2 regions of the Paenibacillus xylanilyticus genome follow, and region 2 is predicted to be linked to the other one. Evidence: predicted binding sites of a transcription regulator. Region 2 holds the regulator's gene; the other holds the start of a gene.
The links. Region 2 encodes LexA, which represses DNA repair genes until DNA is damaged. Its sites were predicted from a motif close to CGAACATATGTTCG; they were not measured.

Region 1 (12,831 bases), 680 kb from region 2:
GGCGTCTCTTCCCTCTTCCAACCAGCGATACACCTCGGCCAGACCTCCGCGTGCCTTCCAGCGCACAAGTGGACGTCCACAGGATAACAGCACTTCTTCTATCTTCGGAGTTCCGCCTGGCGCCAAATCGACCATCGTTACGGATTTGCTCTGTCCCGCTTCCGAGAAGCTGTAGGCCAGCGGTGATCCGCTGTACCGGATCACGCCGTCCCCCTTCACAGCCTGAGCGCGATGTAGGTGTCCGAGTGCTGTATATTGGGCACCGATCGAGAGTGAGGATGGATCTACGGTATAAGCCCCGCCCACCTGTATTGGGCGCTCCGAATCGCTTTCAACCCCGCCCAGCACATAAATGTGACTCATCGCCAAATTCACCGTATCCGGACCAAATGAGTTAGCCAGACGCTGCATGAGCATGCCAACCCGGCGGCTATAAGCTTGACGAAGCACGTTTTCATCACCATCCGTAGCGAGAACTTCATTGAGCCTTGCCTCTGAAGGATAGGGCAGAGCAGCAATCTTGGCAGTCTCGCCTGTTCTAGTCGCATGAATAGTCACCGCTTCCGCCGTCGGCATACCCACAAGTGTAATCCCCTGTCTATTTACAAGTGGTGTCACAGAGGCTACTCGTTCCGGCTGATCATGGTTACCTGCAATGACTACTAGTGGTCTTCCCCGCTCCGTAAGCCTGGCCGCCGCCTCGTAAAACAGCTGCTCTGCCGAAGCAGGAGGATTGACCGAGTCATATACGTCACCAGCCATCAACACGGCATCAGCCTGCTGCTCATCTGCCAGTCTAACAAGTTCATCGACGAAATCCTCCTGCTCACGCAGCCTGCTTCTTCCTTCCAACGTTTTTCCCAAATGCCAATCCCCGGTGTGTAAAATACGCATATTCCGTTCATCCCCTCTCCCTACAAAAACATAATCATAAGAGCGCCTAGACCCAATATTGGCCTCTCATTCCTGAATGGCACTAGCCAATGCGGAAACAAAGGGGACAACATCGTTTCCAAGAAACCGATTCGTCCCCTTCGTGACTTTCATCGTTCATCGCAAGCACATATAGCGAATGTATCTTCCGTTTCCAAGCTGCTCCTTTAAAGTTCTACAGCATGTCCACCATCAAAGAAGTACAGCCACTTCCGATCTACCTTGCGTCCCAAAATATCTTCAATCGCCCGGCCATACAGCTCCAGCTGAAAACGATAGTTTCTGGTCAATTCGTTTAATCCTCCGCGATGTTCCAGTACCCGGTCGGTTTTGTAATCCAGCAGCGTAAGCTCACCGTCCACCTCGTAGAGGCAATCAATGATCCCCTGCACAAGTACGGTTTCATTCTCGAGCGAGGCCTGTAGTCCGCCGTCTTCATCCAGGGATTGCATTCCCGCATTCGATGACAGATGCTGCATCCAATCGGCGGGAGAATGCTCTGCTGGAAGTCCATAGATAAAAGGAATCTCCCGTTTTACCCAGTCAGCACGCAGCAGCTCGGTGCCTGGTTCCGTCTGAAAGAATTGAGCCAAATGTTCAGGTTCAATCACTTCGGCCTGATGAGGCAGCAAAATCTGAAGTGTAGTCAGTCTTGCAAGCGTCTGTTCTACAATCGCGGCATCCACTTTCGTTCCATCCAATGGTAAATGCTGCATCAGCGTATGATAAACGGTCCCCCGCTCTGCCCCCGTCAACTGCTTTTCTTCCATAAACTTCGGGCGACGCAAATGTAATTTGAAGGAATGCTCATTCGAGCCATCCGCCCGACCATGATGAGTCTCACTGACCTTATGTTCGGACGGCGGGATTTCGAGAACCTCCGAATCCTCCATTTGTCTCTCCAGCTCCTCCATCACTTGGAGAGGTTGATGGTCCTGTATGGCAAGCATTGTCTTTAACTCTGAGACGGACGTGCTTGCGGCCACCTGGGTTGCCGTTTCATATGGATACGTCCATGATAGGCGCCGCTCTACGTTTTGTATCCATTCGGTTTCCGTTGCGCCCCCGTCAACCTTCACATTATCTCGTGATGGCTCATCTGACAAATCTCGATCCATCTCGCCATGGATTGTGGCGGGGTATAAAATCACCGGTTTCACTGCTTGTAGAGCTTTCATTCGTTCTTGGCGTGCTTCTGCCAACTCGTCTTCCTCACCATGTTTTGAATCCACAAAGGTCTCTCTCGATACCCAATCGGCAGACATGACAGAAATGCTCCAGCATGATTCATCATCCATCAGACAAGCAGCGTAGGAGTCTTGTACACCAGCCAGTTCGCGTAATGGAGCGGCCGATGGATGGCGAATTAGAGATGGTCCGATCCAGTCCAGATAACTTCGTCCTGCCGCGAGCAGGTAATCCGGCAGAATCAGTTCCGAGCTGTCTTTGATCTGTGACCACGCGGCTGCCTTTTTGGCAGCATCCTTAACCGTCCCAACCAGAATCATTTTCTCCTTGGGCCGAGTCAGTGCAACATACAGTACCCGCATCTCCTCAGCCAGCAGCTCAAACTGGGCTCTGCGTCGAATGGCTAAATTAGCCAGTGTGGGATAAGCCACCCTATTTTCCCGATCTACAAATCTCGGACCAAATCCAAGCTCCTTGTGCATCAAGAATGGTGCATTCAGATCCTGCTGATTGAACATTTTGGAGATGCCTGCCACAAACACAACCGGAAACTCCAACCCTTTACTCCGGTGAATGGTCATGATTCGGACCGCATTGTCCTGTTCGCCCGATCCCGCCACTGTTCCCAAATCCCCACCATTCTCACGAAGTCTGGAGACATAGGTCAAAAAGCGGAACAACCCCCGATTCGACGTCGATTCTTCATATTGACGCGCACGGTCATACAGGGCTTTCAGGTTGCTTTGACGCTGTATACCTCCCGGAAGACCACCTACCCAGTCCAAATATCCAGTCTCCCTGTATATACGCCAAATGAGTTCACTTAGACTGCCTTGACGTGCCTCAAGCCGCCATTGCTGCAACTGGCCCATAAAATGAATTAATTTCTGCTTTAATTCTGATCCTGCATAGGCTGAGTGCTCTCCTGGATCATGATAACCATCCTTTTCGATACCCTCATTCAGAGATTGCTGCTCGAGTACCGAGGACTCTGCTGTAACAGCAGCCTCTTGCTTGGCCTGTTCCAGTTCTGACCAGAATTCCGGCCATTGCATCTGTACTGCAGACGAATCATCATTGGTCACTTGTTCGATCTGAGCAGCAGTTACAACTGCATCATAGAAAGACTGCCTTTTATCCCCCAGACGGATTTGTGCCAAATCCTCTTCATTTAATCCCACAATCGGTGAACGAAGGACTGAAGCGAGCGGAATATCCTGTCGTGGGTTGTCCACGATCTGAAGCAGGGATAACATGATCTCCACTTCCGTTGCCTGAAAATAACCCTTGCTCTGCTCCCCTCCGGCCGGAATTCCCTGCTGCCTGAATTCTTCGATCATTAACGGAGCCCACATCAAGGCAGAGCGCAGCAGGATGACAATATCGCCGTAACGAGCAGGACGCATTGTTTTTAACGCCTTATCATACACATTCAGCGCAGGCTGATCGGTATCGCCAACGATCTCCCGAATGCGCCGAGCCATAGCGCGTGCTTCCAGTTGAGCCGTTTCCAGTTCGGCACTTTCCAGTTCAGCCGACGCCAGGTGATCTCCATTTTCATCTATACTCTCACCCAGATCCGGGCCTCCTCCTTGTCGATCAATCAGAAGCAGTTCCGGTGTGTATGCCTCATCTCCCTCAGTTTCTGGTGGAAACGAAGCTCCGTAGGCAAGCCGGGCCCGTTCGTCATAAGCGATCTCAGCTACGCCCTCATTCATGAGCTGCCGGAACAGCATATTTACCGAATGAACAACCTCAGCACGACTGCGGAAGTTACGTGCCAGGTCAATGCGTCTGCCTGCACGCAACGTGCTTCCTTCTCCTTCAATGCTTTGGGTGCCAGAGCTGTATTGACGATATTTATTGAGAAATAGTCCCGGTTCAGCCAAGCGGAAACGATAAATACTCTGTTTCACATCTCCTACCATAAAGCGATTACCCGGATTCTCCCTGGATATTAGCTTTACGATATCTTCCTGAACGGTATTGGTATCCTGATATTCATCCAGCAGCACTTCATCGAAACGCGCTCTATATTCCATTGCTGCATCTGAAGGCATGGAGAGCTCTGGCGTGGAATCCTCATGACGCAAAATGTGAAGGCAATAATGCTCCAGATCGCTAAAATCAACCTGTCCACGTTCTTGTTTGGCCAGCTTGTAACGTTCGCCGAACTCACTTACAAGTTTGGACAGCTCCTGCATGAGCGGAGCCGCCTGCTCCAGCTCCTGCCAGAAGGAAAATGCACTCCGGCCAAAGAGCGAGCCTTTCAGATCGGTGACTGCCTTTTTTGCAGCCTCCCGAAGTTCCTTCACTTGTTCCTGCAGCGCCGGATCGGTTTGATCCTTTTTGCAGGGTTTCAGCTTGCCAAAAGCTGCGGGCTGAAATACTTCAGGCAGTCTCTCCCATGGCATAACCTCCACAGCAGACAGGAGCTCCTCCACCATGCCCAGATCTTCCTTTAAGGTATCCGCGTACGGTTTTGGCCCTTCCGGCTGCAACGCAATGCCAATCCCCTGACGCAAGAGCCCCGCTGCACCGCTCAGGGTAAGTGCGGCATCACGTAGAATGCTCTGTACCCATGCTGAATGACCAAGAGCCTCTACACTTTCCACTTGAAATGCAGACGCCATTTCCGCGAGCCAGTGATCCGGCCAGGAGTGACTGCGCGAGAAATCATACAGGCGCTGCACAAGCCGGTGCATGGCATCATCGTTCCGTTCACCGCTGAACCAGTCCACAAGCTCACGGAATGTACTGCCTTCGCCTTCTTCCCCGTATTTATCTTCAAACAGCTCTTCCAGGAGCTCTTGACGCAGCATTTCGGCTTCATTCTCGTTCAATATCCGAAAAGCCGGATTAAGCGGTATTTGCTGATAGTAACGGCGGATGACTTCCATACAAAATGAATGCAGCGTTGTAATTGAAGCTCGCCCAAGCAGCGATAACTGTTTGCGCAAATGCTCTTCCTCAGGCTCTTCCTCGAGTGCACGTTCAAGTGCTTCCCGAATACGCTGCTTCATCTCAGCAGCAGCCGCCTTCGTAAAGGTAGCCACCAACAATCGGTCCACGCTGAAGCCAAGAGAAGGATCGGCTATTTTACGAATAATCCGTTCGACCAACACAGCTGTTTTACCCGACCCCGCTGCTGCTGCAACAAGAATGTCTTCACCACTCTGGGAAATTGCACTCCACTGGTCATCGCTCCAGAAGCTGCCTTCCGGTTTTGGCATATTCGTCATGACGTCTCCCCTCCCTTGTTGTGTGACAGCATGTCCCAGATTTGCTGTTTGCCCGGTTTGGACAACAGATTATATTCATTGCCTTCAATATTCTCATCAAATTGACAGACAGGTTTAAACGGACAGAATGTGCATGCAACCTCCTGCTGAATGCGGTAAGGCTCTATGGCCACATCCCCATCCGTAATGCGGGTCCCGATCTCCCGGATATTGCCTCGAACCGATGCGAGCAGCGTGTCCCACTGGTCTGGCGTAGCTACCGCTGCGCTGCTGTAGAAGCTGCCGTCCGCCTTGAGTGCAACAGGAATGATGGCCGAGTAGCCTTTATCCAGTGTGTTATCCATCTGTGCGATGGCATCACGATCTGCCAAAAGCAAACCCTTCATTTTGAAGCGTTTCAGCAATTCCTGTCCCGCTTGTTCTGAGCTCATGCCGTTTGCAGATTGCAGCAATGGGTTATGCACATGGAAATACAGTGTTCCTCCAGGCATTGCCGATTCTCCCAGCCACTCTTCGGCAGCACTAAGCAGTACTTCCAGATACGTAAGCATCTGCAGGGACAGTCCGTAGTACACTTCATGCAATTTGAGATCCGTCTGGCTTGATTTATAGTCAATAACCCGAAGCAAAAGTCCATTTTCTCCCTCGGCCACATCAACCCGGTCAATCCGGCCCACAATCTCCATCACACACCCGTTCTCCAGTTCGAAACGAAGCGGCGGCAAGGGTTTGCCAGGCCCAAAGTCCAGCTCCAGACCGATAGGTTCAAAACTCCCCCGTCTGGATTGCTCACCCAAAATGACCGAAGCCCGGCTTACAATATCCTTCAGTTTGCGGAAAATGTAGCCGTAACGCTTCGTGCTCAGCAGAATCTCGCCCTGAAGCTGAGGGGCAATCTGATCTACCGTTTGCTCCGCTTCCTTGCGGCATTGTTCCGGAGAGAGGCTGCCCCAGCTGCGGTTCTCTTCACGCAGTCGTATCGCCAGCTGACTCAGCGCAGCATGGAACAGCTGCCCAATGTCCGGAGCTTGAAGACGATATAGCTGACGCTCTTTCAATCGCAGCCCGTGCGAGGCAAAATGGGAGAATGGACATGCCACGAATCGCTCCATTCGCGAAACACTTGTCCGCACCTCCGTGCCATACAATCGGCGGCTTGTCGAAGTACGAAGAGGCAATGCCCGATTGCGATAAAAGATGGAGCCCAGCAATCGTTCCAGCTGAGGTCTGAGGCTCTCATTGGAGCAGTGCCAGTTGTAGACCGACCACCAGAGTTCAGGAATCTCTTCACCCCTGCGCCATCTGCGGAGCTGCCCAATCAGAACGGACAGACTCTGCTCTGGATGAATAACGTAAGGCCAATGAGCTTCTTCCAAACCCGTTACTGGCGGCTGTGCAAGAAGTGGCACTTCATTCAATCCGAACATCTTGCGTACATGTCTCACAATTTCCGAAGGCAAAAGCGTTTTGCCCTCATCATCAGCCACAGGGTAACTCAACCACAACTGCTTACTTGCAGCAGTCAAGGCGGTATAGATCAGGAAACGCTCGTCCAGCATTTGTCTTGTTGTTCCAGGTCCGAGACCGAGACCTCTCTCGGTCAGCAGCTCCCGCTCCTGCTCCGTTAACACGCCATCTTCCTGCGGCACAGCCGGCAGTTCACCATCAACGGCTCCCAGAATGAATACATATTGGATATCCTGCAGCCGCGTCCGGTCCATGGAACCGACCAGCACCTGATCCAGCGCCGGCGGAACAAGTCCTAGCTTCAGCTCAGTTAACCCCGTCTCCATCAGGCCTGCAAACAGATCGATGTCCAGTCGTTCGGCTCCCATCATATCCACCATCTGGTCCAGCAGATCCAGGACAGCTCCCCACATCTGACGATGTTCCCGCGAACGCTCCGGGTCGCCCTGAGCGGTTGCCTCAGCCGACATCATTTCGAGTTTCCAGGGAATTTCTGCGTCTTCCAGCAGTCCATATAGTGCAGCACACTGTTCTCTTGCCGTCTTGGCCTTGATCATGCGCTTCTCAAACACAGCCATCGGATCCGTAATGACCGTTCGGCATTTTTCCATCAGCGACAGCATTTGTTCCCGCCCTCGGCTTCGAGCGTCCTGTCCATTGTCTTCCAGAGACAGACTCGGGACGTATTTCCAAGGCTTGCCGTCGGTCCAGCGGTATCCGTGAATTCCACACGCGAGTATATAATTTTCGAGCTGGTCCATATCTTCACGAGTGATGGAACCATCACGAGGAAGCAGCAGATCCGTTTTGACACAGCGAAATACATCTTCGTAACGCCAGCGGCGACGAACAACATCAATTGCAGAACGAATGAATTCGGACAGCGGATGATGAAGCTCACTTCTTCTGCGATCCAGGAAAACGGGCACGTCATAGTCCCTGAATAGGGGCTCGGCAATATCGGCATAGGCATCCAGCTGACGAACGAGTACGGCCATGTTCCGATAACGCACGCCTTCCTCCTGAGCCAACCTGCGCATTTCCCGCAGTGCACCTTCCATCTCAGCCCTGCGATTTTCGGCTGCGTATAACTTCACGCCCGCATCGCGGCCATCACTTCTCCAACGAATGCGTCGGTCGAACCCAGACTCCAGATGAGCCAGACCAGGGCTGTGCTCATATCTTGGCAAAACATCCGGCTGCAGCACCATCGTTTCGCTCATGACTCCCAGATCCTCAGCCATACCCTTGAGCCGCGCATATGCGCTCGCTGTTGGATGGAACAGATCCAATTCGCTAGGCAGTGCCCCGTGATCATATGGCCGATCCAGGGTCAACGTAATGGTTACTGAAGAGGACTGAAGCATCAGTCTTCCAATTACGCTCATTTCCTGTGGTGTAAAGCCCTGAAAACCGTCAATCCAGATTTGTGCATCCTGAAGAAGCTCACTCTCTGCCAAACGTTCGTTCAGTTCTGTCAGCGTGTCTTCATCATCGATGTAGAGTTCCGTCAGTTCCTGTTCATAATCTCGATATATAAGAAGCAAATCATGTAACTTGTCACCCAGGATCGGTGCTGAAGAAGACGTATTCCAATTAGAAAGGCCTTCTTCCAACAAGCCGGGATCTAGTTCATAACGCTTAAACTCACTGTACAAATCATTTAAATGCCCTATAAAGCCCAATTGATTGCCCGAAGCGCCAAAAAGCTTCAGCTCTTCCTTGCGCCGCTGAAGTACTTTATAAAGCAGCATCTTTTTCCCTTCGGCTCCGATTGGAATCCGCGCAGAACCACCCGCTTCCTGCATGATACGATAGGCTAATCGGCGAAAACCCAATACTTCTGCACGCATAGTGCCTTTGATCGCGCCAGAAGAAACCAGAGCCTGCTCGGTGCGAAACGAGCTTTGTTCCGGAACCAACCATATGAGTGGTTTGCCTTGAGGTTCCTTTTGAAGCAAAGACGTAATTTCCCGGGTAATCAGCGTCGTCTTGCCGCTGCCTGCCCGGCCAATAATAAAGCTTACAGACATGTCTAATCCTCCAAACCATCACGAACAAGATTTTAATTCCCAGTATAACATATCTGACCTGGTTCGGAACATACGTTTGCCACAATCCGGTAATGGCAAATGATTTCCTGTAACACAAAACAAGCCCACAGCTTATTACACCGTGGACTTGTTTCTTAACGTAACTTTTAACAAGATGACAGATCAGTTTGTTTTGCTGCGCACTTCAAAAATGGCAAATTTCAAGTAATGCCCTTCATCTACACCCAAAATTTGCGGGTGGTCCTTGCCGGCAGCTTTCCATTCAATTAGGCGCAATACCTTGCCCGCATCTTCAGCAGCATCCGCAATCGTTTCCAGGAAAAGATCCGGACGCATATGATATGAACAGCTCGCTGTGACCAAATACCCACCTTCATTCACAAGCTTCATGCCATGCAGGTTAATATCCTTGTATCCACGGCAGGCGCCTTTGACTGCTGATTTGGTTTTGGCAAAGGCAGGTGGGTCAAGAATGACCACATCAAATGTTTTCCCGCCGCCAGCTGCAAGCGCTTTGGAGGTATCCACTTTCTGTTCGGCTGCCCGTGCACGTACGGAACGCTCTTCTACTCCCTTGACCTGTTCACGTAAATACTGGAAGGCATCAGCGACAACAAATTCTACCCGATCCGTAAAACCATTCAATTCTACGTTGGTGCGGGCACTTTCAATCGCATGCTCGGAAATATCTAGGCATGTGACTTTTTTGGCACCATATTTGCAAGCGTTCAACGTGAAGCTGCCCGTGTGTGAGAAACACTCCAGAACAGTAGCCCCATCCCAATAGGGGAAGGTTACCACTTTACCGCTTTTATTTACAGGCAGCAGCTGATGGCTTCCCTCTTGCTCCACTTCCTGCACCGTAATTCCGCTTTTATAACCCCAGCCCTTCATAAGCGGTTCAATTGCCGCCCGATTCTCACGCTGGTCGAAGAAGTAGCCTGTTTTCTGGCCTTCCACGATATCCACTTTAATAAGCAAGCCATTCTCGGTTACCGTAACATGACGTGGACACTCCCCGTACAGCGGTCCTTTGGTCTGCTCCAGTCCTTCCAGCTCACGAATCGGCACATCACTGCGCTCATAGATTCCCTCTGGCTGCATTACTTCGATCAGAGCCTGTACGATGGCTTCACGGCAGCGATCCATTCCCAAGGTAAGCAGCTGCACAACGAGAACACTTCCAAAACGGTCCACGATCAGGCCAGGCAGAAAATCAGCCTCTCCGTATACGAGACGATACGCCTCTCCATCCTGGATAAAACGTTCCCGGTGACGCAGGCAGTCGCTGAAGCGAGCGGCAAAAAAGGCGGTGTCCATCTGCTCAAACTCCAGCGGTTGATATGAAACGACTCTCACTGTAATCTGTGAAGCCGGATTATAGTATCCTGTCGCCAGATAACGACCTTGATGATTCAATACGTTGACCAGATCTCCCGGTTCGGGGTTACCGTTAACCGAGGCAATTTCGTTGTTGTATATCCATGGATGTGCATGTTCAAGCCGCTTTTTGCGACTGCGTTCCAGTGTAACCGATGGCAAGGTAAATCCACTTCCTTTGTATTAGTTATTTGAAAAGATAGGTTTAGTGCAAAGGGAGACCGCTGCGGGGACGGATTGGTCTTCCGATCGCTGTTATCCCTGGATTTTTTTGATTCCCTTCTTACAAAGGGAAAACCAGGGATAAACGCGAACGCTTCGCTTCTTCTGATTCAATTCCGTCCCCTCCGCTCCGTTTGCACGAATCACCGTATCTTTTGAATGGTGGGGTGAGTAGGTTATGAAACAACCCTAATTACAGAAATTGTGAAGAGCATGTTGCCGCTACAGGGCGGTTGGTCTTCCGATCGCTGTTATCCCTGGATTTTTTTGATTCCCTTTTTACAAAGGGAAAATCCAGAGATAAACGCGAACGCTCGCTTCCTCTGATCCAATTCCGTCCGCACCAATTGTCTCCTGCTGTCATGGTTGTCCTCTCTTATTCATAAGATGAGATAACGACTAGGCACGGAAGGAATGATGGAACGAGATGTTCAGAGATGTTGTGCTGCCGCTCATATATGGACTAATTATTTTTTTTGGTGGAATGAAACTGATGGAAACGGCCTTACAGCGAATGGCTGGGCCAATGCTGGCCGGGTGGCTTAACCGAGCTACCTCTGCTCCATGGAAAGGCATGGCTTTCAGTGCAGGAGCCACCGCAATATTACAGAGCAGTACCGCCGTTACGGTGCTCACCATTGGTCTCGCGAATGCAAGATTAATTACCTACGGTCGCACACTAGGCATTATTCTGGGCACGAACATTGGTACATGCCTGACAACCGAGTTGATTGGGTTACAGATTGGACGTGCTGCCCTGCCCTTGCTAGTCATTTCTCTTACAGGTTGGGCTGTCTTTGTTGTTCTTAGTGAGCGCAATCAAGCTGCCCCCGAACACACTCGAAGATTCCTAATGAACTCACAATATAGCTTTCTTGCAGCTGCCGGTTTTGCTCTCGTGATGACCGGCATTCAAGTCATGCAATCCATCGCCGTCCCCCTGCGCAGCATGGGCGTATTTCAGTGGTTTTTGGATCGCTCGGCCGACAGTCTGTGGTGGGGATTTCTGGCTGGTGCCTGCCTTACGGCTCTCATTCATAGCAGTGCAGCTGTCATCAGCGTGGCGATTACGCTGGCGGCTACAGGTGTGCTGCCTGTGGAGATCGGTATTGCCATCGTGATCGGGTCCAATGTCGGGACTTGTGTCACAGCTGTGATTGCAGCCGCCGGAGGAGCTTCCGCAGGCAAATTCGTTGCAGCCTCCCATGTTGTATTGAACATTGCGGGAGCATTGCTTTTTATGCCGCTGATCGGGTTGCTGCATGCAGCTTCAGCCTGGCTGTCAGCGGACTACGGGGCACAGATTGCGCATGCCCAGACCCTGTTTAACATCATCAGCTCACTGCTTGCATTGCCCCTATGCTATCTGCCCATCTGGCACAAAAAACCACCGGCTCACGCCCCAACAGCGAAATCGCCCGCGGCTTGATGCTCGGCTCCTCTATTTGATAAGGAACCAGGCATTGCTGTATTCGGCCATTATTACACGTTAATGCCCAGCTTGTTCAGTGCCACCCGCAAAATGTTATCGTTGTTGTCGTAACCGTTCTGCTGCTGTCTTGACCAGGCTTCTTCTGGTGCGTACCAATCGACTCCCTTGATCTCTTCGATCTGCGGCTGCAGGTCTCCACTTTCTGCTTCAACCAGATAATAGTGAACTTCCTTGTCTACCGGACCAAACTCAGCATGCTGATATGTGTAGGCAATGATATCGACAGGCTCCACAATTCGGCCGACCATGCCTGTCTCTTCCAAAATCTCGCGCAAGGCAGTTTCCTCTACCGTTTCTCCAGCTTCCATCTTGCCTTTGGCAAGTGTTGTTTTACCATAACGATCCACAATAAGCTGAATCTGAAGACTGCCGTCTTCCTCGTTACGATAGACTACACCGCCTGCGGATATTTCCTTTTTGTTCATTCTGATTTCCCCCGTTCACAGTTATGTCTTGCCTTTAGTTGAAAAACAAGGACCTCATCTCCCCGGGTACGCTCCCCAAGGAAATGAAATCCTTGTTTTACTGACGCCTCGATTACATCGCTGCGGACTTCAGATTATCTTCCAGTACACGAACCAGTGTACCCTGGCTTTCGTTTACACCCGCTTCGGTCACTTTGACGCGGCACACTTTACCGATCATGTCTGTAGAACCATCAAATACGAGCTGAATGTAGTTATCGCTATAACCATGCAATTTTCCGCTGCCTTCACGGCCTTTTGCTTCACCTTCCGGAATGACATCCAGAACCTCGCCTACAAACTTCTGCGCATAAGCAAGCTGCATTTGTTCAGACAGGTCGATCAGTTCATGCACACGAGCATTTTTGACTTCTTCATCCACCTGATCT
Region 2 (12,831 bases):
CAAACAAAAAAACATTGATACCCGTGAATGATTTTGCATCATTCACCCAGGCTATCAATGTTTTAAAATGCACCATTGTCAATTCTGAAATAATCAGAAATTAGCAATAATACGATCTAATTCTGATAAGTGCTTAATCTCATGATCAGGTACATACGACTCCGAGTTCACTTTGTTCTCCCGATTAATCCAGACAGCCTGGATTCCTGCTGACAAAGCTCCGCGGATATCCGTCGTGAGTTTATCTCCAACCATCAAACCTTCTTCTGGTTTTACCCCAAGTTTGCTGAGTGCATGTTCAAAGATAGACGGATCCGGTTTTCCTTTTCCAAAAGTACCCGAGATGATGATCTCATCGAAGAAAGGAGCCAGTTCAGGCACACCATCCAACTTCTCTTGCTGCAGAGCAGGACACCCATTCGTCAAGAGCAGCAGTTTGAATTTCCCCTGTAAGTGACGTAAAGTGTCCATTGTTTCCTCATATACATGAGGTCTGGATCTTCGCTCTGCTCCAAATTGCGAGGCAAGACGTTCAGCCAAATCTTCACGGTCCACTCCCAGCTTCAATAAGCCACGACGCCAGGACTCCTTACGATATACAGGGGCAAGCTGCTCCAATTGACGGAATTCCGGCTGGTCACCACCAGTAAAATTAGCCCAAAGTCCTTCAAACGGATTGATACCAATCATTTTGGTAAATGGAAAGGTTTCATATGATTCATATAGACTACGAGCTTCATTACGAACAGCTTCTTCCAATGCCTCAGCATCAACGCCGGTTTCTTGTGAAGCAAGCAGGCAAGTTTCGTGAAATGCTTCACGCACACTGCGTTCATCCCACAATAAAGTATCATCCAGGTCGAACAAAATCGCTTTTAATGCCATTCCGATCATCTTCCCCTTTGTGAATAATTACTTTTTCTCGTCTGTTTCTACAGTAATCTGATGTGCTTTGGCAAATTTCAGAAGTCGTTCAGTAATGGCATCTGTGTCATAGCGGTTCAACAGTTTAGTGAACACCCATCTTTTGCCACGGCTGTTATGTTCGATAACTACCGTTCCCTGCTCAAATCTAAACTTAACGATGTCATCTACTCCAATGGAGCGTTCCCGATTCCCTTTGGTTGTTATAATCCGGTTGCTCCCGATTTTAATGTAAGGACGACGAAGCATAAAAATCACAGCCAAAAACACATACAAAAGCATCGTTACCCAGTCCCATGTTGTCATCGGAGCTTTAACAAGAAATGTGCTCATAAACAGATACAAAAACGCAAGTCCAATGAGGAAAATAGGAAACAGAAGACTGCGTCCTTTGAAAATGTCCTCACCGGGCGTACCCGAAATCGGTTGACCATTTTTTTTGCGTTGCTGATTCAACTGCTTTGAATTTTTCCGAACCGTTCTCTCGAACGAACGAGCCATGAGAATCCCCCTTATGTCATCTTTGTATCGGCTTACAAAAATCGTAAACCGACATTCCCCCTATAAATTTGCATTCTCAAAATAAAAGGAAGAAACCTAAATATCATAATGATATCTTTAGGTTTCCTTAGTGTTTGAGTTTGCCTTGGTGGCCTTGATCTTTCTCATCATCTACAATTTCAATGGAATCCAGTTGCTGTCTGAAGTTGCTGCGGATGTTGTTTAAGTAAATTTCTCTAAGTTTAGCACGTTCGGCAAGTTCTTCCTCTGAAAGTCCAGTGGACTTTTGTTTACGAGCCAATTCGTTAATGCGTGCTACCAGGCTATCTATATCCAATCTTGTCCCCTCCAAAAATACAAAGTCATACTAACTTTGACATGATCGAGGCGGCTTGTCAAGGCTGCTACTTACTCGCTCGAATGAATCATGGTATTAACGTGTAAACTGAGGCAAAATCAGGACTTGTCCAGCTTGAATTGAAGTGGTTTGAAGCTGATTCACTTTCTTAATTGCTTCTATATATATACGCGTATCCATATTTTCCGGTTTATGCTCCAATGACACGCTCCACAGCGTTTCACCCTGGGACACTGCTATTTTGCTGCCAGGAAGAACATTATTCTCGTCTCCTGCAAACACAGTCAATACAGTGCTGCAGCCAATAAATATAATTAATGATGCCATAATCATCTTTAACATCCATGTTGGCATCTTAGCTTTTGCAAACCAGTTCTTAAAGTTACCTATGTTAGACTTGACCGCTTCCGAGTTCACCGGTTCGTAAATACTTTGATAAGTGGAATATCTCATAATTTATCGTCCTCCAAACGTTTGTTCCTATCTGTTAAAATCAATATAACACGAACACTTGTTTTGTACAACAGATTTTTAGAACAATTGTTCGCTTTATTTCAAACCCCTTATTTCCCGAAATTTTCTAGGTGAATCCAAATCAAATACTACTATTCTATTCACTTGATGCACTAGACAAAGAAATCACTCAAAAACATTGGTTTTTCGGGATTTTATTTAGAACTTATGTTTGTACGAACGGAGGTTCTATGTTATAATTTTCCCAAACGTTACTAAAATGGGGTTGATACGGTATGTCGAAGATATCCAGCAGGCAGCAAGCTATTCTGGAGTTTATACGCAATGAAGTCCGGTTGAAGGGATATCCTCCTTCCGTACGTGAGATTGGAGAAGCGGTTGGACTGGCTTCCAGTTCTACGGTTCATGGACATCTGGACCGCTTGGAGAAGAAAGGTCTCATTAGACGTGACCCTACTAAACCGAGAGCCATTGAGTTGTTAAGCCAGGAGGAATCAGAACACTCCCATCAGTTTGCACACAGTGTTGCTCGCATTCCCGTCGTAGGTAAAGTCACTGCAGGGGTACCGATTACCGCAACTGAGAACATCGAGGATTACTTCCCGCTACCAACACATTATGTTGGAGAACAGAAAGTATTTATGCTCTCTGTTGTTGGTGACAGTATGATCGAAGCAGGGATCGTCAATGGAGACTACGTTATCGTGCGCCAGCAGCAAACAGCAGATAACGGAGATATTGTCGTTGCGATGACTGAAGATGACGAAGCTACAGTTAAAACTTTCTACAAAGAGAAAGACCACATTCGTCTACAGCCTGAGAATGCAACATTTGAACCACTTCGTTTAAAACATGTTAGCATTTTGGGTAAAGTGATTGGCCTTTTCCGTGATATTCACTAGTCTTTCTTCCACAGCAAGTCAGATGAAACGTAACGACTAAAAGAGGTTGCCCTGTTCAATAGGACAACCTCTTTTTTCGCTATTCAGTCGGCTTTGCTAACTTCCATTTCTTATCGTTTGAGAATGCTTTTGTGATGGGAGAACACTTCAAAGCTTTGCTTACCATGATATGACCCCATACCACTCTCTCCTACACCGCCAAACGGTAAAAAATGTGAAGTCATATGAGACAACGTATCATTAATGCATCCTCCACCGAAGGACACTTGATCCAAAACCTGATTCTGCAGCTCCTCTTGCTCCGTGAACAGGTATAGCGCCAGCGGTTTGGGACGGTGCACAATCTCAGCGAGCAGAGGATTAAGATCCTCGTAAGTCATTACCGGCAAAATGGGACCGAATATCTCCTCTTGCATCACAGGTGAACCCCAGTCCACATTTCCTACCAAGGTAGGTTCAATCAGCAGCTGATCCCGATCAGAGCGACCACCAATCAGAGCATGACCACCTTCTAAGAAAACAGATAGTCGATCAAAGTTACGTGTGTTGACGATATGCGGAAAATTAGGATTTCCCATTACATCTCTACCGAATTTATCTTGAATCTCTGCACCAATCTCTTCAAGCAGTTTATCGTGTACGTCTTGATGTACAAGCAAGTAATCCGGAGCAACGCAGGTCTGACCAGCATTCAAGAACTTGCCACGAACGATCCGCTGGGCTGCCAACTGCAAATCCGCGTCTTTATGAACAATTACAGGGCTTTTACCACCCAATTCAAGCGTCACCGGGGTTAGATGCTCAGCTGCTGCTTTCATGACGATGCGGCCAACACCTGTGCTACCCGTAAAGAAAATATAATCAAACTTCTCTTTCAACAAGGCTGTGCTGGTTTCGACTTCACCTTCCATGACTGCTACATATTCCTTAGGGAAAATATCCGTAATCAGGTCGTACGTCAGACGTGACACTGCCGGCGTTAATTCAGAAGGCTTAATAACAGCACAGTTACCCGCCGCAATTGCTCCAATCAAAGGACCAAAGCCCAATTGGAACGGATAGTTCCATGGTGCAATAATGAGAGCAACTCCATAAGGTTCTGGATAGATCGTGCTTGTACCATCAGGTATTACAGCACTTGTAGGCACTGCTCTAGGCGCCGCCCATTCCTTAAGATGTTCTAGTGCAAAATCCAGTTCACCCAAAACGATGCGAATTTCAGAGTTATACGCCTCTGTTTCCGATTTATTCAAATCTGCATGCAGTGCGTCCAAGATCCGTTGCTGATATTTCTCTATCCCTTGTCTTAGTTGCTGAAGAGCATTAATCCGATACTCGATATTTTTAGTTTGTCCTGTATAAAAGAATGCCCGCTGATTTGCAACGAGTTGTTTCACTTGATCCATATAAACATCTCCAATTAATGATTTAAAATTAAATTGCTAAAAATATAATTGAATTATAACTTGTTTATATGGAATTATCAACATATCAAAATATCTTTTCTTTGGAAAATATGTATCTTCTCTATTCCTATTATATGTATACTATTAAACGTTGCTATTTTTTTAAGAATATTACACACCGCTGTCCCATTATGTTATCCATCAAAAAAAGCCCTTGGCACTATTGCGCCAAGGGCTCTCCATACTAGTACAGCGTGATATATTGATCGCGTTCCCATTGGTGGACTTGTGTACGGTACATATCCCACTCAATTTCTTTCAACTCGTAGAAGTGAGCCAGGGCGTGATCGCCAAGTGCATCACAGATGACTTCGCTGCGGATCAATTCGTTCAAAGCTTCTTTCAGGTCAGCTGGCAAGCTTGGAATGCCTTCTTCCACACGCTCTTCTTCTGACATAATGTAGATGTTACGGTCAATTGGAGCTGGTAAGGAAAGCTCACGTTTGATTCCGTCCAGACCTGCTTTCAATAAAACAGCCAAAGCCAAGTAAGGGTTAGCAGCCGGATCCGGGTTACGAACCTCTACACGTGTACTCAAACCACGGGAAGCTGGAATACGGATCATTGGGCTACGGTTACTGGCGGACCATGCTACATAACAAGGGGCTTCATAACCTGGTACAAGACGTTTGTATGAGTTCACAGTTGGGTTAGTAATTGCTGCAAACGCACGCGCATGCTTCAGCGTTCCAGCCATGAAGTGACGTGCAGTTTTGCTGAGACCCAGCTCGTCCGACTCGTCAACAAATGCGTTTGCACTGCCTTGGAACAACGATTGGTTGCAGTGCATACCGGAACCGTTCATACCAAACAATGGTTTTGGCATAAAGGTCGCATGTAGACCATGCTGACGTGCAATCGTTTTAACAACGAGTTTGAACGTTTGGATCTGGTCAGCAGCTTTAAGCGCATCAGCATATTTAAAGTCGATCTCATGCTGACCTGGAGCTACCTCATGGTGGGAAGCTTCGATCTCAAAGCCCATTTCTTCAAGTGTGATAACGATGTCACGACGACAGTTTTCACCAAGATCTGTAGGCGCCAGGTCGAAATATCCACCTTGGTCATTCAGTTCATTAGTCGGGTTTCCTTTTTCGTCTGTTTTGAACAAGAAGAACTCTGGTTCAGGACCGACATTGAAAGAAGTGAATCCCATTTCTTCGGCTTCCTTCAGGTTACGTTTCAAGATGCCGCGTGGATCTCCAGGGAATGGGTTGCCATCCGGCAAATAAACATCACAGATTAGGCGAGCAACACGGTTCTCAGCTACCCAAGGGAAAATCAGCCAAGAATCGAGATCCGGATAGAGGTACATGTCGGATTCTTCAATACGCACATAACCTTCAATGGAAGAACCATCAAACATCATTTTGTTATCCAAAGCCTTATTCAATTGGCTTACAGGAATTTCAACGTTTTTGATAGCTCCAAGCAAGTCGGTAAATTGCAATCGAACGAACCGTACGTTTTCTTCTTTAGAGATGCGGAGAATGTCTTCTTTTGTATAACTCACGATACCTCTCCCTTTCTTTTCTGCTTATTTGGCTTGCATGTTATATTTGTACATTAGAAAGTTCCACGGGTCAAGGAGTCTGCCATCACAACTGCATGATTTCCCCTCACTCGCCAAGTTATGCGAACTTACTTTTTATTAAAAAATCGGGAAAGCTCTCCCTGAATGAGAGATACTTGTCCAGGTCTCTTACCCGAAACCAGCTGTTGCTTCAATAAACGGTGCAGCTGTGTATCCGACAGTTCTCTGCGCTTCACTTCTGTATCTGCGGTGATGACTGTCGCTTCTTCGGATTCCTTGGATACCGGATTCATAACCTGCTTGATGCCGGCAATATTAACACCTTTTTCGATCAAAGCCTTGATCTCCAGCAATCGTTCTACGTCATTAAAGGAAAACAAACGTTGGTTACCTGACGTTCTTGCCGGTACAATCAAGCTGTGCTGTTCATAATATCGAATCTGACGAGCGGACAGATCCGTAAGTTTCATAACAATACCTATCGGGAATAAGGCCATATTTCTGCGAATTTCGTCACCCATGTTCATCAACCTTCCAGTCATCTATTCTTCACCCTATTGTACATTTAGTTATTACTAAGTGTCAATGACGTGTTAGATAAACTCACAATAATTTACGATCTTTCATTGTCTGGAGCGCCATCAAAACGCCATATTTAACATGAGAGTAGGTTAATCCCCCCTGCATGTAGCCGATATATGGCTCTCGAATAGGCGCATCCGCTGACAACTCCAGGCTTCCGCCCTGTATAAACGTACCTGCCGCCATAATGACAGGATGTTCATAACCAGGCATGTCCCATGGCTCTGGAACGACATGACTATCCACTGCAGCAGCCCGCTGAATCCCCTGTACAAAAGCGATCAGATGCTCCGCGGAGGAGAACTGCACAGCTTGGATCAAATCCGTGCGTGTCTCATTCCAAGCAGGTTTGGTTACAAATCCCGAAGCAGCAAACATTGCAGCGGCAAAGGTACTGCCCTTGATGGCTTGTCCCACAATTGTCGGCGCCATGTAAAGTCCCTGGTAGATCCCACGGGTCGTTCCCAACATGGCACCAACCTCACTACCTATGCCAGGTGCAGTCAAACGATACGCTGCCAATTGTACATATTTTTCCTTCCCGCATATGTAACCCCCGGTTTCAGCAAGGCCTCCGCCAGGGTTTTTGATTAGTGAACCTGCCATCAGATCTACCCCGACCTCTGTCGGTTCGCGTTTCTCCGTAAATTCGCCATAACAGTTATCCACGAATACGATCACATCTTCTTTGATTGCCTTGACCCGTTTTACCATATCTGCGATCTCATCAATACAGAAGGAAGAACGCCAGTCATATCCGCGTGAACGTTGGATCCCTATCACTTTGGTTGTGGCAGTAATATTTCCTTGAACTGCGTCCCAATCGACACTGCCATCTGCCAGCAAAGCGGTTTCACGGTATCCTATGCCAAAGTCCCGAAGAGATCCAGTTCCATCCTCCGGACTTCCAATGACTTTGTGCAATGTATCATAGGGTTTACCTGTGATGTATAACAACTCGTCACCTGGGCGCAGAACGCCAAAGAGCGCGGTAGCTATCGTATGTGTACCTGAGGCAAAATGGGGACGAACCAACGCGGCTTCTGCGCCAAATACGTCCGCATATACTTCATCCAGCACTTCCCGGCCACGATCGTTATATGCATATCCCGTTGAACCAGCGAAATGATAATCACTGACTTGTTTTCGTTGAAACGCATCAATGACCTTCCACTGGTTGTAATCCGTAATACCGTCAATCATTTTCATCTGTTGTTCAATCTGGGCCTCAACTTGTTGTTGCAGCTCCACAATCTTTGTATCCAAACTTGCCATCTTACTTCATTCCCCTTCATTGCACTAATCTAACGCATAATATCGATTATCGTGTCAACTTACCATACCAATATGTCATGTATATTACAATTCAATGAAATCTTCAAGTAAATAACCGAATTTTTCATATTCCCCTTTTTGCAGCTCCACTTGATAGATCACATCATTTTCTTCAAAAGTGGTTTCAACAACATCTCCAACCTTATAAAGAACAGATGTAAGATCTCCCCGCTCTGCAGGAATACGGAACCGCTTCGTATCACCCGTCAGTTCTTCCTGAATCCGCTCCCGAATCTTCAGCAGGTCAGCTTCATCCAGTGCACTTACCTTCATATGGTCTTTATCCAAAGGAAGCATTTCCAGCTGCTCCGGTGTACATGCATCTTTTTTGTTATAGAGCACCAACTGAGGCTTATCGCCAGATCCAAGCTGCTGCAGAATTTCATGCACAGTTCTCATCTGATCTTCCCGCATTGCAGATGATGCATCTACAACATGCAAAATCAGATCGGCTTCATTCACTTCCTCCAATGTTGCACGGAAAGCAGCAATCAGATCATGTGGAAGGTTTTGAATAAATCCTACGGTATCCGTAAGTACAATTTCTTTACCGCTTGGAAGCTCCATCGTACGTGAAGTTGGATCCAACGTAGCAAACAGCTGATCCTGAATATATACATCAGCAGCAGTTAATTGTTTAAGCAATGTGGATTTACCTGCATTCGTATACCCTACAAGTGCAACCTGTACAATGCCTGTCTTTTTACGACGCTCGCGATGAAGTTTGCGGTGGCGTGTAACCTCTTCCAGGTGCCGTTTCAGATCATCAATGCGACCCCGGATATGACGGCGATCCGTCTCCAGCTTGCTTTCCCCCGGTCCACGTGTCCCGATTCCCCCTCCAAGCCGTGATAGGTTTTTGCCATGACCCGATAATCGTGGAAGCAGATAGCTAAGTTGGGCCAATTCAACCTGAATGATACCTTCTCTTGTATTTGCACGTTGGGCGAAAATATCCAGAATCAACTGGGTACGGTCGATAATTTTGAGATCCAGTGCCTCTTCCAGGTTACGAACCTGAGCTCCAGACAGCTCTTGATCAAATATCGCAGTGGTTGCGCCCAATTCCTCTGCGATCGCACGTAGCTCCTCGACTTTACCTTTTCCGATAAACCACTTCGTATCTCGCGTTTCACGGTTTTGAGACAATACACTCAGCACCTCAACACCTGCAGTCTCTGCAAGCTTCACCAATTCCTCCAAAGAGTACTCCGGATTAATGCCTGAACGCTTTACTTCATCTGTAATCAAACTCACTAAAACAGCGCGGTCTTTCTTGACTTGATCTGTATCATGGGTAACTGTCATATTCAATGTGTCCTCCTTCTCAAACTCAGCTTCATCTATTACGGTTATTGTTCCCTCATAGCGTACTTTAAGCCGAACCGGTTAACCCGGCCGGCTGCTCCAAAAAAACCATTATCGCTTACTTTCGCTCAAACTTCAAATCCTCTGTTCGAATCGACATCAGTTCCAATTTTCCCGGACTGCCTTGAGTATACTGTTCCAGCAATCGAACCGCCTGATGGCGTATGGACCGCTCAATTGCATTTCGAACGTACCTAGCATTGCTGAAGGCATGTAGAGATTCATTCTTCTCCTGCAGCAAATGCTGCTTCAGCTTCAGGATGGTCTGTGGCATTAAAATATAATCTCGCTCTTTTGCCATAATCTCTGAAATCTGTATCAACTGATCTATACTGTAATCCGGAAATTCAACCTGAATAGGAAAACGGGATGGTAATCCCGGATTAGTCTGTAGAAAGAAATCAATTTCTTCAGAATACCCTGCCAAAATCAAAATGAATTGATTTTTATGATCTTCCATGGATTTTACAAGTGTATCAATAGCTTCCTTGCCAAAATCCTTCTCGCCACCGCGAGCCAAGCTGTATGCCTCGTCGATAAACAAGATGCCTCCAAGTGCCTTCTTCACCAGATCGCGCGTTTTCTGGGCCGTATGTCCAATATACTCTCCGACCAGATCGGCCCGCTCCACCTCAATAAGGTGCCCTTTGCTGAGCACGCCCATCTTTTGGAACAGCTTTGCTACAATCCGCGCAACCGTGGTTTTCCCGGTCCCTGGATTTCCTTTGAAAATCATATGATACACATGTGCTCCACTGATCAGGCCTGCCTCAGAACGCATCTGGGCTATTTGTAAAAACGCATAGATTTCAAATACAAGATCCTTGATATTTTCCAGCCCAACCAACTGCTCGAGCTCACCTTGAATCTCCTGAAAATGGCTGTGCTTGGCTAATCCCTTTACTGCCTGAAGTGGTGTCTCCTCTTCCTTTGCCAACATCTGAGGCTCTTGGTTACGCAATACAACATTAATTTGTCTGGATGGTCTGCCTCCCGGTTGCCCTCCTGCAGCCATGACCCGTCCGTTCATTCGCCATCACCTCTATTTTATCGGGCTGATCTCTCCTGATTATTAATGTATTCTATCAGATGCTCCAATATTAGAAGGATGACGAAGTAATTCTCTGCTTGTCAAAACTCAGATTTGAACGTTTTTGCGAAACTCCCCGTTTTCAAACAAGGTCTGCCGATGCTTCAATGATAGTTGAAAATAAGGAAACACATGAGCATCAATAGCATGCAGCAATTCCTTGGCCGTTCGGTTAGCCAGATCATAATCGCCGGTGGTAATATGCTTGCGCGAAAGAGCATCTTCAAGCTCATCTTCATCCAGCAAAAATACCTCTCCATCTTTCAGGACAACTACATCGAGATAGAGATCATCAAACCAGGGAACCCCCTGATCCGTTATGCCCTGGCTTCGACAGGTATCAATGTACCATTCAACGATTCGTTGCTGATCGTCAAACATGGCCGTCACCACGAAATGCTCTCCCTTCGGATAATACTGCAGCCATGAGTACCCTTTATCTGCGATGCAAAACGTACTCCCCCCATAGGTTTTCCACAAGGGTTCTTTCAAATCCTGTATGGTATACAACGTAATGTAACCTGTAAAAACTTTGGATTGTACGAACCGGCATGTAAATTGTCGGTTCGTAATCCGGCGCCAGTTCGCGCGGTCCCCGAATTTCCGTTTCATACGAACCCCTCTTTGCCGACTACAGGTCCTTGACCTGTTCTCATATTGGTGAACACTGAATAACGTCCGCACAGCCGATTCCATGACTTACGAATCAGTTTTGCACAACGTATTACGATAGCTACAGCTTACCATATTTAAGTTATACACTCAAAATTAAGCTTTGCCTCAACAATTAATCGTTATGAATGGAGTTAAAATATCGCTGTCTAAAACAAAAAACCTGCTTCACCGATCATTCGGGAAGCAGGTTAAGAGCTGCGTTAATGATATTCAGTTGAAGTTAACCATCGTTTCCGGTCTGCGTTTCAACAGAGCCATCATTTTCACCTGTGTTGCTTTCTGTTCCGGCATCCGGCGGAACAACTTCACCAGGAGTGTTAACCGAACCATCGCCTGATCCATCATTGTTCCCACCAGGGTTGGTATTTCCCGTTCCAGGGGATGTATTTCCATCACCAGACTGGCCGTTTCCTTGCCCCGGCCCTCCATTATTACCATTACCGTTGCCATTCCCGTTACCGTTATTGCCGTTGTTTCCATTACCATTTCCGTTGTTGCCATTATTTCCATTACCATTTCCGTTGTTTCCGTTATTCCCATTGTTTTCACCTGAATTCCCATTATCCGGTGAACCGTTATCCGGATTCTCGGTACCAGGCTGTTCCGTTCCCGGATCCGTTCCTGGGTCTGTACCCGGTTCTGGATCCACTGGGTCGATTTCCTGCGCCTCAATCATAAGTGAGATTGTATTGGAAGGATCCGTTTCAAGTCCAGAGGCCAGATCAAAGGCAGTAACATAATACTCATATGTCAAGCCTGGAAGTGCACTTAGATCCTGTGCACTCGTCGATCCCACTGAATCAATCAGATGGGTGAATTGTGCTTCGGACGTCTCTTTCCGATAGATACGATATTGAGTATTCGCATCTCCTGTTCCTGTCCAGTTAAGCGAAACCGTCTGAGAATTCGGATCATACGCTCCGCTTAATCCACTAACCGATAATTGCGGCTGCTCCGGCTGCGTTTCTTCCGGTGGTGGTGCCTGTTGACCTTTAGGTGCTTCAAAGTCCTTCACAGGTACACCCTTCAGTGCATCAGTCATGACTTTGGCGAAGAAAGCAGCAGACAGCTTACTGCTGTTTTTGAGCATATGCGTTGCGTCCGGATTATCATATCCCATCCAGACTGCAGCAGTCCATTCAGGTGTATACCCGACAAACCATACATCACGGTTTGCACTGTTGCCAGCGATGCCGCTCTGCACCGTACCCGTTTTACCTGCTACCGGGCGATCCAGTCTTGCGGATCGTCCTGTACCATCATTGACTACGTTTTGGAGCATCTGTGTCAATGCGTAAGCATTTTGTTCACTCATGACACGTGTCGTGTCTGACTTGTCATGCTTGTAAACGGACTTATCAGAGCTGTCCTTGATCTCCTTGATCGAGTAGGCCTCTTGATATTCACCGAGGTTGGCAAATGCACTATAAGCTTGTGCCATTTCAAGGGTATTTGTGCCTTTGCTCAGACCCCCCAGAGCGATCGCGAGGTTTTTATCCTCATCGGTAAGCTGAATGCCTACACTCTTGGCAAACTGTACGCCTGTATTAACACCTATTTTATCAAGCAGCCACACGGCAGGAATGTTCTCCGACTTCGTGATAGCCTCGGTCATACTTATT

Region 1: a site for LexA is predicted at 8,929-8,942, ahead of addB (helicase-exonuclease AddAB subunit AddB). Genes of this name have one in related genera too.

The regions. Positions count from the first base shown of each region.
Region 1 is NZ_CP044310.1:4,687,056-4,699,886, forward strand. It holds gene F4V51_RS20875 (exonuclease SbcCD subunit D) at 1-894, opposite strand, end outside; gene addA (helicase-exonuclease AddAB subunit AddA) at 1,101-5,363, opposite strand; gene addB (helicase-exonuclease AddAB subunit AddB) at 5,360-8,863, opposite strand; gene F4V51_RS20890 (class I SAM-dependent rRNA methyltransferase) at 9,047-10,426, opposite strand; gene F4V51_RS20895 (Na/Pi cotransporter family protein) at 10,914-11,915, shown strand; gene F4V51_RS20900 (NUDIX hydrolase) at 11,969-12,403, opposite strand; gene mtaB (tRNA (N(6)-L-threonylcarbamoyladenosine(37)-C(2))-methylthiotransferase MtaB) at 12,516-12,831, opposite strand, start outside.
Region 2 is NZ_CP044310.1:4,002,205-4,015,035, forward strand. It holds gene F4V51_RS17600 (HAD family hydrolase) at 94-885, opposite strand; gene F4V51_RS17605 (hypothetical protein) at 913-1,425, opposite strand; gene F4V51_RS17610 (DUF896 domain-containing protein) at 1,553-1,762, opposite strand; gene F4V51_RS17615 (LysM peptidoglycan-binding domain-containing protein) at 1,859-2,236, opposite strand; gene lexA (transcriptional repressor LexA) at 2,533-3,159, shown strand; gene F4V51_RS17625 (aldehyde dehydrogenase) at 3,270-4,565, opposite strand; gene glnA (type I glutamate--ammonia ligase) at 4,810-6,138, opposite strand; gene F4V51_RS17635 (MerR family transcriptional regulator) at 6,267-6,680, opposite strand; gene F4V51_RS17640 (methionine gamma-lyase family protein) at 6,763-8,016, opposite strand; gene hflX (GTPase HflX) at 8,101-9,384, opposite strand; gene F4V51_RS17650 (AAA family ATPase) at 9,503-10,474, opposite strand; gene F4V51_RS17655 (ribonuclease FAU-1 family protein) at 10,583-11,146, opposite strand; gene F4V51_RS17660 (penicillin-binding protein 1A) at 11,430-12,831, opposite strand, start outside.